Regions from separate parts of the Gulosibacter massiliensis genome, predicted to be linked through region 2. Evidence: predicted binding sites of a transcription regulator. Region 2 holds the regulator's gene; the other holds the start of a gene.

Region 1 (5,352 bases), 550 kb from region 2:
ATAGGAGTCGCCCGCCTTCGCGGTATCAGTTGGTGCCAGGGACTAGAAGTCCATGCCACCCGTGGGGTCACCAGCAGCAGCGGCGCCAGCCGGCTGCGGCTTGTCGGCGACAACAGCCTCGGTGGTGAGGAACAGGCCGGCGATCGACGCAGCGTTCTGCAGCGCCGAGCGGGTCACCTTCACCGGGTCGAGGATGCCCTCGGCGATCATGTCGACGTACTCACCCGTCGCAGCGTTGAGGCCGTGACCGGTCTCGAGGCCGCGGACCTTCTCGGCCACAACTCCCGGCTCGAGGCCAGCGTTGAGGGCGATCTGCTTGAGCGCGGCGTCAAGGCTCGACTTGACGATCGCGGCACCGGTCGCCTCGTCAGCAACGAGGTCGAGGGCGTCGATGGCCGAGCCCGACTGGGTCAGCGCAACGCCACCACCAGCGACGATGCCCTCTTCAACCGCAGCCTTCGCGTTGCGGACAGCGTCCTCAATGCGGTGCTTGCGCTCCTTGAGCTCGACCTCGGTGGCCGCGCCCGACTTGATGACGGCAACGCCACCGGCAAGCTTGGCGAGGCGCTCCTGAAGCTTCTCGCGGTCGTAGTCGGAGTCGGTGTTCTGGATCTCCTGCTTGATCTGCGCGACGCGACCCTCGATCTGCGCGGCTTCGCCAGCGCCCTCAACGATGGTGGTCTCATCCTTCGAGATGATGACCTTGCGTGCGCGACCGAGCATGTCGAGGTTCGTGTTCTCGAGCTTGAGGCCGACCTCTTCCGAGATGACCTGGCCGCCGGTGAGGATCGCGATGTCCTGGAGCATCGCCTTGCGACGGTCGCCGAAGCCGGGAGCCTTGACGGCGACCGACTTGAAGATGCCGCGGATCTTGTTGAGCACGAGGGTCGCGAGTGCTTCGCCCTCGACGTCCTCGGCGATGATGAGGAGCTGTTTGCCAGCCTGCATCACTTTGTCAACGACGGGAAGGAGGTCCTTCACGTTCGAGATCTTGCTGTTGACGATGAGGATGTACGGGTCTTCGAACACCGCTTCCTGGCGGTCGGTGTCGGTGACGAAGTACTGCGACAGGTAGCCCTTGTCGAAGCGCATACCCTCGGTGAGCTCCAGGGTGGTCTCGAAGGTGTTCGACTCTTCGACGGTCACGACGCCTTCGCGGCCGACCTTGTCGATCGCCTCGGCGATGAGCTGACCAATGTGCGGGTCAGCGGCCGAGATCGACGCGGTCGCGGCGATGTGTCCCTTGCTCGAGACCTCGACGGCCGAGTTGAGCAGGTGCTCGACGACGGCGGCGACGGCCTTGTCAATGCCACGGCGGACCGAAATGGGGTCGGCGCCGGCAGCAACATTGCGCAGGCCTTCCTTCACGAGGGCCTGGGCGAGCACGGTTGCGGTGGTCGTACCGTCACCGGCGACGTCATCAGTCTTCTTCGCGACCTCCTTGACGAGCTCCGCACCGATCTTCTCGTACGGGTCCTCAAGCTCGATTTCCTTTGCGATCGAGACACCATCGTTCGTGATGGTGGGGGCGCCCCACTTCTTCTCGAGCACAACGTTGCGGCCGCGCGGGCCGAGGGTCACCTTGACGGTGTCAGCGAGCGTGTTCAGGCCACGCTCGAGACCGCGACGAGCCTCTTCATCAAAGGCGATCATCTTCGACATAAATGTGTCGTCCTTTCAGGACCTGAGTGGTCTTCGGATTAGCACTCAGTGTCGTGGAGTGCTAATACCAATGTTGGCACTCCCACCCTGAGAGTGCAAGGAGAGTCCGCCTAGAGCGAGCGCACATGCTCGGCCTGCGGCCCCTTGTCACCCTGCGTCACCTCAAACTCGACCGCCTGGTTCTCCTGCAGAGTGCGGAAACCATTCATGTCGATCGAGCGATAGTGCACGAAAACTTCCTGTGCGGGGGTGGTGTCACCATCAACGGTGATGAACCCAAAACCCTTTTCTGCGTCGAACCATTTCACGATGCCGGTAGCCATAGCGGCACCCTAGGTGGCAAGCGCAACCGGCACGTGAAATTCGCGTGACGGGAAGGGCAACGAGGCCGTTATAGCAGCGCGTCGGCTGCGTCTGCGCCAAGAATCACGACGAGCGTGCCCTCAGCGGCGATATTCGGGTCGACCGAGATCTCGCCGAAGCCGAGCGTCTCCTGCGCGCCCAGCGCCGCGCCGCGCTGGTCTTCGCTCGCGACGACAATGCTCGTAGTCTGGTAGTCGAAGCTGTCGGCGTCGGCGACCGTGCCGACGGTCCAGCCGCCGCTCGTCATGGCCTCCGAGCCCGCGGTCGCGAGGCCGGGCGTGCCGATGCCGTTGAGCACCGTGACGCTGAGCGATGCATCCACCGTCGCGGTGGGGCCCGTCTCGGTCGGCGTCGGGGTCGCTTCGGCGGTGCTCGACTCGGTCGGCGACGTCGTCTCTTCTTGCCCGCCCATGTCGGCGGTGAACTGCACCTGGTTGTCAATCGCCCACATCACGCCGACGCCGATGCCGACGAGCAGCACGAACGCGATGATCGCCACGATCCACGACATGAACTTCGACGCCCAGGTTCGCGGTGCGCGGTGTGCCCCGCGGCGCTTGAGCGTGCGGGGGAAGTCGTCGAAGCGATCCTTGGGGTACTTCACGTGTGCTGAATCTTCCTGCAGGGGTGGGGCTAGTTGCGGCCGTCGACCGTGCCGAATCGGTGCGCTCGACGTGCCTCGCGCATCCGCCGGAGCCGGTGCACAAGCATCGGATACGCGACGAGCGCCGAGGGCGACTCAATGAGCGTACCGAGAATCTGATAATAGCGAGCCGTGGAATAGCCGAACTGGGCGCGAATCGCGTCCTCTTTCGCCCGTCCATGGCAAGGATGCTCCGCCTCGAACTCGAGCAGGGCTCGGTCTTCGTCGTGGAGTGGCGGCGGGCTCGACTGGCGCAGCGCGCCTGCGGCTTCGGGCATATTCGCCTCCTCAGTGGTGTTGAACTAAAAGCGGAATGCTCGCCCCGAGCCTACGCGCGCTCGGGCGCTTTGCCCTCGCGGCGCGCGTACACTTGCCTATCCAGGAGGTCCCATGTCGTACGAAGTTGAACGCACTGACGCACAGTGGCGCGAGGTGCTCAACCCGCAGGAATTCCAGGTGCTGCGACAGGCCGGCACCGAGCGGGCATTCACCGGTGCGCTGCTCAACGAGGAACGTCCGGGTACCTACACGTGTCGCGCCTGCGGCAACGAGCTCTTCAACGCGACGACGAAGTTCGACGCGGGGTGCGGCTGGCCCAGCTTCTGGGAGCCGCTGCGTGAGGGCGCCGTGGAGTATCTCGAAGACAACACGCTCGGCATGCGCCGCGTCGAGGTTCGCTGCGCGAAGTGCGGTTCGCACCTCGGGCACGTGTTCCCCGACGGTTACGGCACCCCCACGGGCGACCGGTTCTGCATGAACTCGGTCAGCCTGGAGTTCGTGCCCGCTACTGCTTAACGAGCGAGAGCTCGAACTCGAGCGTGATCTTGTCGCTGACGAGCACGCCGCCCGAGTCGAGCGGGGTGTTCCAGCGGACGTCCCAGTCGCGGCGGTCAATGCGTCGCGAGCCTTCGAGGCCCGCGCGCGTTGCGCCCATCGGGTCGTGCTCGACGCCCATGAGCTCGAGCGGGATCGACGTCTGACGGGTAATGCCGCGGATCGTCAGGTCGCCCGTGATGATGAACTGATTGTCGCCGATCTCGTCAATCGAGCTCGAGACGAACGTGATCTGCGGGAACTCGCCGACGTTGAGGAAGTCAGGGCTGCGCAGGTGATCGTCGCGCTCCGGCTGGCGAGTGTCAATGCTCGCGGCCTCGATCGTGACCTGCACGCTCGACTCGCCAAGGTTCTCGGCGTTGATGCTGGCCTGGCCCTGCACGTTGTTGAACGCGCCGCGAACGCGCGACACCATGGCGTGGCGGGTCGAGAACCCGACGCGGGAGTGGGCGTTGTCGATCTGCCAAGTACCGGCAAGCTGCGGATCAATTGCCATGTGCTGGCTCCTTTACTGGGTGCGGTGGTAGCGACTCACCTTAACCCTGCGAAGTCGTGGAGCCGCCTATCGGGTTCGAACCGATGACCTTCTGTTTACAAGACAGATGCTCTACCAGCTGAGCTAAGGCGGCAACAGCATCCCATACTACGGGGTGATGGGATGCTGCGGTAACGAGCTAGATGGCCGTGTAGCCGCCGTCAATGAGGTAGTAGCCACCGGTCACGAACGAGGCGTCCTCGCTGAGCAGGAAGCGCACCACCTTGGCGACCTCCTCGGGCTCACCGAGGCGACCGAGCGGGTGCTTGGCGGCGAGCGCGTTGTACATCTCGTCGGGCATCTGCTTGAGCAGGGGCGTGTTGATGTAGGCAGGGCCGACCGAGTTGATGCGCAGGCCCTGCGCGCCGTACTCGGCGGCGGCGTTCTTCGTGAGCCCGACAACGCCGTGCTTCGCGGCGGTGTAAGCGCCGTTGCCGAGGGCCGCGACGGTCCCGTGAATCGAGGCCATGTTGACGATGGCGCTCTCGGCGGCGCCGGCCTCGAGCATGGCGGGGATCTGGAAGCGCATGCCGTAGAGCACGCCGTTGAGGTTGATGTCGATGACGCGGTCCCAGTCGTCGAGGTCGACCTGACCGGCGGGGGCATTCGCGCCGCCGATGCCCGCGTTGTTCACGGCGTAGTTGAGTTTGCCGTAGGTCTCGATCGCGAACGCGACCGACTTCTCGCTGTCTTCCTTCACCGCGGTGTTCGCGACGAAGGCAGCGGCGGTTCCCCCGGCGCCGGTGATCTCCTCAACGACGCGGTTCGCGCCGTCCTCGTTGATGTCGGAAACGACGACCTTGACGCCCTGCGCGGCGAGCTCCTTCGCGATGGCTTCGCCGATGCCTGAGCCGGCTCCGGTGACCAATGCGACGCGACCTGCAAATGACATGAATATGACCCCTTTTGTTCTCGATGGGAGGTCTGCTCATCGTGGCACCGCGCGCTGAACGACACCCGACTACGATTGCTCGGTATGGCCGCAGTTACCTTCGCGAGTGTCTCGCGCCGCTTCCCCGGCGCCACCCGAAACGCCGTTGACGATCTCAGCATCGAGATTGCCGACGGCGAGTTCTTGGTGTTGGTGGGTCCCTCGGGCTGTGGCAAGACGACGACGCTCCGGATGCTCGCGGGTCTCGACCCGGTCGACGACGGCCGCATTCTCATCGGCGACGACGAGGTGACAAACGTCGCGCCGAAGGATCGCGACATCGCGATGGTTTTCCAGAACTACGCGCTCTACCCGCACCTCACGGTCGAGCAGAACATGGGCTTCGGCCTCAAGACGCGCGGCGTCTCGAAGGCCGAGCGCAAC
Region 2 (5,352 bases):
GGATGCCGTGGGCCACGAGAAAGCGAATCTCGTCCATCGTCGAGTGCCGGTTGGTGACGGCTTGAGCGGCCGCGACCTCGGGGCAGACGACGATGTCACCGAGCAAACCGGGAGGCGTCTGCCGCTCGATCGAGCCGGGGCGTAGCTCGTCCATGGGAAAGCTGAGCACGTCGGTCGGACCCGGCTCGTCCATCCACTGCACGTGGAGCTCTTCCATGACCCCGACATCGGCAAATACGATGCTGAGTTCGGCGTCCGGATGCACGTGCAGGTAGTCGAGCGCGAACGTCGCCAGGCCGAGCACCGACGACTCGTCGACCTCGGCGCCCGACTCGTTGTTGATTTCAATACTCATCGGCTGTGCTCCTGGCGGCTCGTGTACTCGTCATAGGCGTCGACGATCTTTGCGACGAGGCTGTGGCGAACGACGTCGTCGCTCGTGAGCTCGGCAAAGTGAATGTCGGGGATGTCGCGGAGCACCCGCGACGCGTGCCGGAGACCGGAGTTGCCGCCGGGAAGATCGACCTGGGTGACGTCGCCCGTCACGACGAGCTTCGAGCCGAAGCCGAGGCGCGTGAGGAACATCTTCATCTGCTCCTGCGTCGTGTTCTGCGCCTCGTCGAGGATCACGTACGCGTCGTTCAGGGTGCGGCCGCGCATGTACGCGAGGGGTGCCACCTCGACCACGTTCTGGCTCATGAGCTTGACGACGAGGTCTGGGTCGAGCATGTCGCCCAGGGCGTCGAAGAGTGGCCGCAGGTAGGGGTCGATCTTGTCGTTGAGGGTGCCCGGCAGGAAGCCGAGGCGCTCCCCCGCTTCGACGGCGGGGCGCGTGAGCACGATCTTGTTGATCTCGTTGCGCTGGAGCGCCTGCACGGCCTTCGCCATGGCGAGGTAGGTCTTGCCGGTACCGGCGGGGCCGATGCCGAAGGTGACCGTGTTGACGTCGATGGCGTCGACGTACCGCTTCTGTCCGAGCGTTTTCGCCCGCACGGCGCGACCGCGGGCGTTGACGATAGCCTCGCCAAACACCTGGGTCGGCGATGGACCCTCGCCATTCGAAAGCAGCTGCTTCGAGCGCGCGATCTCGTCGGGCGCGAGCATGGCGCCCGACCTTGCGAGCGACGCCATCTCGCGCACGAGCCGCTCAGCGAGCTCGACGTCGTCGACATCGCCCCGCAGATGCACCTCATTGCCTCGCACGAGCACCGTGACGCTCGGATGCTCGGCTTCGATCGTGCTCAGGAGGCGATCGCCCGGCCCGAGCAGGTGCAGCATCGAAGCACCCTCAATTACGACTGTTCGTTCAGTCTGCTCCAAGTGAGCCTTCCTCCAGCCCGCCCGCAAGGACGTGCGCGTGTACGTGGAATACCGTCTGACCGGCGTTCGCACCGGTGTTGAACACGAGACGGAAATCGCCGTCGCTGTGATCGCCCGCGAGGCGCTTGGCCGTCGCGACGACGTGCGCGAGCAACTCGGGGTCGCCCGCAGCGAGCTCGGTCACGTCACGATACTGCGGGTCCTTCGGCACGACGAGCAGATGCACCGGTGCCTTGGGGTGAATGTCGGTGAACGCGATGACGCGATCGTCTTCAGCAACGATCTCGGCGGGAATCTCGCGATTGATGATCCGGGTGAAAATGCTCTCGGCCATGCGGGTGAGTCTAGTCGCCTACCAGCGCCCGAGCTTGGTGAACATCGCCGCAAGTGCCGCTGGGCCCGCGGTCGAGGTGCGCAACACATTTGCACCGAGCCGTCGGCGCTCAGCGCCCGCCTCGGTGAGCAGCCCGAACTCACGTTCGTCGATGCCGCCCTCGGGGCCCACCACCAGCGCGAGATCCCGCGCATCCGGCTCGAGCTCGCTCAATGGCGCAGTGGCGATCGGGTCGAGCACCACGAGCCGAAGTGTGCCCGAGAGTTGCGCGAGCTGTTTCGTGGTGACCGGCGCATCCACCCGCGGCACTCGCGCCCGCACCGCCTGCTTGCTCGCCTCCCGAGCGATCGTCTGCCACCGCTCGTGCTGCTTCACGACCTTGTCGCCCCGCCACGTCGACACCGAGCGCTGCGCCTGCCAGGGAATCACCCCGTCAATGCCAAGCTCGACCGAGGCCTGCAGCGCCATCTCGTCACGGCCGCCCTTCGCGAGGGCCTGAACGAGCAGGATCCGGGGGCTCGGCGCAGGCTCGACCGTCGCGTCGGCGAGCGCTCGCGCGGTGAACTCTGCTGCGCCGACTTCGCTCGCCTCGGCGATGACGCTGCCACCCTCGCCGTCGAGCAGGGTGAGTTGTTCCCCGACGCGCAGGCGCGCGACGCCCACGGCGTGGCGCGCCTCGCCGCCGCTCACCGTGATCAGTTCGCCGGAGCGAACCGCGGCAAGACCGGCGGCGAAGTAGGCGTGTGCCACTAGCGGCCGAACTTCCCGCGCAGCTTCGAGAACAGTCCGGGCTGGTCCTTGATCAGGCCGGGAGCCTGGGGGTGCTTGTCGCGGGCCGCAAACTGCTTGAGCAGATCCTTCTGCTTGTGATCGAGTTTCGTCGGCGTGCGCACCTGCAGGGTCACGTCGAGGTCGCCGCGCATGGGGCTGCGCAGGCGGGTCACACCGCGACCGCGCACTGTGAGCACGTCGCCAGACTGTGCGCCGGCCGGGATCTCGAGCTCGATGTCGCCATCCACGCCGGGCAACGTGGCCGAGGTACCGAAAACCGCGTCGACCATCGAGACCTCGACGGCCGCGAGCAGGTTGTCTCCGTCACGCGTGAAGGTGTCGTCTTCGCGCACGCGGATCTCGAGGTAGATGTCGCCATAGGCGCCGCCCGCGGCACCCGCCTCGCCCTGACCTGGAAGGTGCAGGCGCAGGCCCGTGTCGACGCCCGCGGGAATGTCAACGGGCAGGGTGACCTGCGCGCGCACGCGGCCCTGGCCGTGGCACGTGTCGCAGGGGTGCTCGATGACGGTGCCGTAGCCCTGGCAGACGCCGCAGGGGCTCGAGGTGACGACCGGGCCGAGCACTGAGCGCACCTGGCGGGTGACCTCACCCGCGCCACCACAGGTCGAGCACGTGGTCGGGCTCGTGCCTGGCGCGCAGCAGCTGCCCTCGCAGGTCTCGCAGCGCACCGCGGTCGCGATCTCGATGTCGCGATGCGTGCCAAAGATCACATCGGCGAGGTCGAGGTCGACGCGCACGAGCGCATCCTGCCCCCGCTGGGCACGCGAACGCGGGCCGCGGCGCGAGCCCTGGCCACCAAAGAACGCGTCGAAGATGTCGCCGAATCCGAATCCGCCGCCAGCTCCGCCGGCATCGCCGAGGTCGTACTGCTGCCGCCGTTGCGGGTCAGAGAGGGTGTCGTAGGCAGCGGTGACGTCCTTGAACTTCTCGGCCGCCTCGGGCGACGGGTTGACGTCGGGGTGCAGCTGACGGGCCAGCTTGCGATACGCCTTCTTGATCTCTTCTGGGCTTGCCTCGCGGCTCACACCGAGTGTCTCGTAGTGGTCTGCCAAGACCTCTGCCTCCTGAGTGGATGAAATGAAGTGGTTGGAGCCGTAGTCAGCTCGGAGTGTCGAAGCTGCGCGAGAGGTATCGCGCGACCGCCCGAACGGCGGCGATGTTGCGCTGATAGTCCATACGCGTCGGACCGAGGATACCCACTCGGGCCTCACCGTCGGGGGTATAGCCGGTAGCGAGGATGCTCGTCTCCTCAAGCGCCGAGTTGAGGTTCTCGTGACCGATCGACACTGCAACGCCGCGTTCGTCGAGATCGAGTTCCCCGACGAGTCGCAGCAAGACTACCTGCTCTTCGATCGCCTCGAGCACGGGGAAGATCGACGAGAAGTCGTGCTCCGTCAGTGCGAGGTTGGCGGCGCCGGCGATGATCAGCTTGTCGTCGCGGTTCGCGAACACCTGCTGCACGAGCGATTGCAGCACCCGGTCGGCGACACCGCCGAAGTCATCGCCGTCATGCAGCTCGCGCAGCTCGGCCGCGGCGTCTTCGAGCCGCTTGCCAACGAGCCGTTCATTGACGAGGTCGCGCAGCGCGAGAAATTCCTCGTCGCCGGTGTCGCGTTCGAGATCGACGATGCGCTGTTCGACACGGCCTGTGTCGGTGATGAGCACCACCAGCACGCGGCGCACCGACAGCGAGACGAGCTCGATGCGATGGATGTGCGCGTCGAGGAGCGAGGGAAGGTGGCCGATGGCCACGGTGCCGGTGAGCTGCGCGAGCGTGCGCACCGAGCGGGTGAGCAGTTCCTCGGGCTCGAGCGAACCCTCCATGAACTGCTCGATGGCCCGCCGCTGCGCCGTGGTGAGCGGGCGTACGTCGGCGAGCTGATCGACGAAGACGCGGTAGCCCTTGTCGGTGGGCACACGCCCCGACGAAGTGTGCGGCGCTGCGATGAGCTCGGCCTCCTCGAGGACGGCCATATCGTTGCGGATTGTCGCCGCAGACACGCCAAATTGATAGCGCTCCACCAACCGCTTCGACCCCACAGGCTCGTGCGTGGCGACATAGTCGCCGATGATGGCGCGCAACACCTCTAGACTGCGTTCGCTCACCATGGCGACCAGTTTACTTCGGCTTAGGCGAGCGCTCGGGCAACCACGTCGGCAAGCAGCCGACCGCGAACGGTAAGTCGCAGCGTGCCGCGAATTGCGTCGGCACCCTCGATGAGGCCATCGGCGATGAGTTCCGCGACGGCGCGGCGATCCCGCAGCTCCTCGAGCGGCAAACCCTCAACCAGGCGCGAGCGCAGCAGTACGCGCTCGGCGTAGCGCTGCTCGTCGTCGAGCACCTCACGAGCCGCGGCGGGTGAAGTGCCCTCCGCGAGTCGCCGCGCGTATGCCGCGGGGTGCTTCACGTTCCAGAATCGTGTGCCGTTGACGTGGCTGTGGGCGCCCGGCCCGAAGCCCCACCAGTCGGTGTCGTGCCAGTAGGCGAGGTTGTGCCGCGACGGATGCGCGCCATCGAGCGACCAGTTTGAAATCTCGTACCACTGGAAGCCGGCCGCGGCGAACGCGGCATCGGCATACTCGTACATCTCGGCCTGCAGGTCGTCGTCAACCTCGGCGACCTCGCCTCGACGGATCTGCCGAGCGAGGGCCGTGCCAGGTTCAACGATGAGCGCGTACGCCGAGATATGCGACGGTTGAAGTTCGAGCGCGGCATCGACCGAGCGACGCCAGTCGTCGAGCGACTCCCCCGGCGTGCCGTAGATCAGGTCGACGGAGGCTTCGAGGTCGACCGCCTTCGCCGCGGCGACGACCCCTGGCACGCGGAGCGGGTCGTGCGTACGGTCGAGCGTGCGCAGCACGTGCGGCACCGCCGACTGCATCCCGAAACTCACGCGGGTAAAGCC

Evidence for each region. Region 2 encodes HrcA, which represses chaperone genes, less so after heat shock. Its sites were predicted from a motif close to TTNGCACTCGNNNNNNNCGAGTGCNAA; they were not measured.
Region 1: the regulator HrcA is predicted to act here: its motif matches at 1,701-1,727, upstream of groL (chaperonin GroEL).

Annotation. Positions count from the first base shown of each region.
Region 1 is NZ_UYZX01000001.1:926,584-931,935, forward strand. Features, by position in the region: gene groL (chaperonin GroEL) at 43-1,662, opposite strand; gene EJL01_RS04480 (cold-shock protein) at 1,773-1,985, opposite strand; gene EJL01_RS04485 (LytR C-terminal domain-containing protein) at 2,054-2,629, opposite strand; gene EJL01_RS04490 (DUF3263 domain-containing protein) at 2,659-2,946, opposite strand; gene msrB (peptide-methionine (R)-S-oxide reductase MsrB) at 3,059-3,463, shown strand; gene EJL01_RS04500 (YceI family protein) at 3,453-3,998, opposite strand; tRNA gene EJL01_RS04505 (tRNA-Thr) at 4,056-4,131, opposite strand; gene EJL01_RS04510 (SDR family NAD(P)-dependent oxidoreductase) at 4,177-4,929, opposite strand; gene EJL01_RS04515 (ABC transporter ATP-binding protein) at 5,014-5,352, shown strand, end outside.
Region 2 is NZ_UYZX01000001.1:381,030-386,381, forward strand. Features, by position in the region: gene ybeY (rRNA maturation RNase YbeY) at 1-355, opposite strand, end outside; gene EJL01_RS01865 (PhoH family protein) at 352-1,278, opposite strand; gene EJL01_RS01870 (histidine triad nucleotide-binding protein) at 1,307-1,654, opposite strand; gene EJL01_RS01875 (16S rRNA (uracil(1498)-N(3))-methyltransferase) at 1,673-2,404, opposite strand; gene dnaJ (molecular chaperone DnaJ) at 2,404-3,498, opposite strand; gene hrcA (heat-inducible transcriptional repressor HrcA) at 3,545-4,555, opposite strand; gene hemW (radical SAM family heme chaperone HemW) at 4,576-5,352, opposite strand, start outside.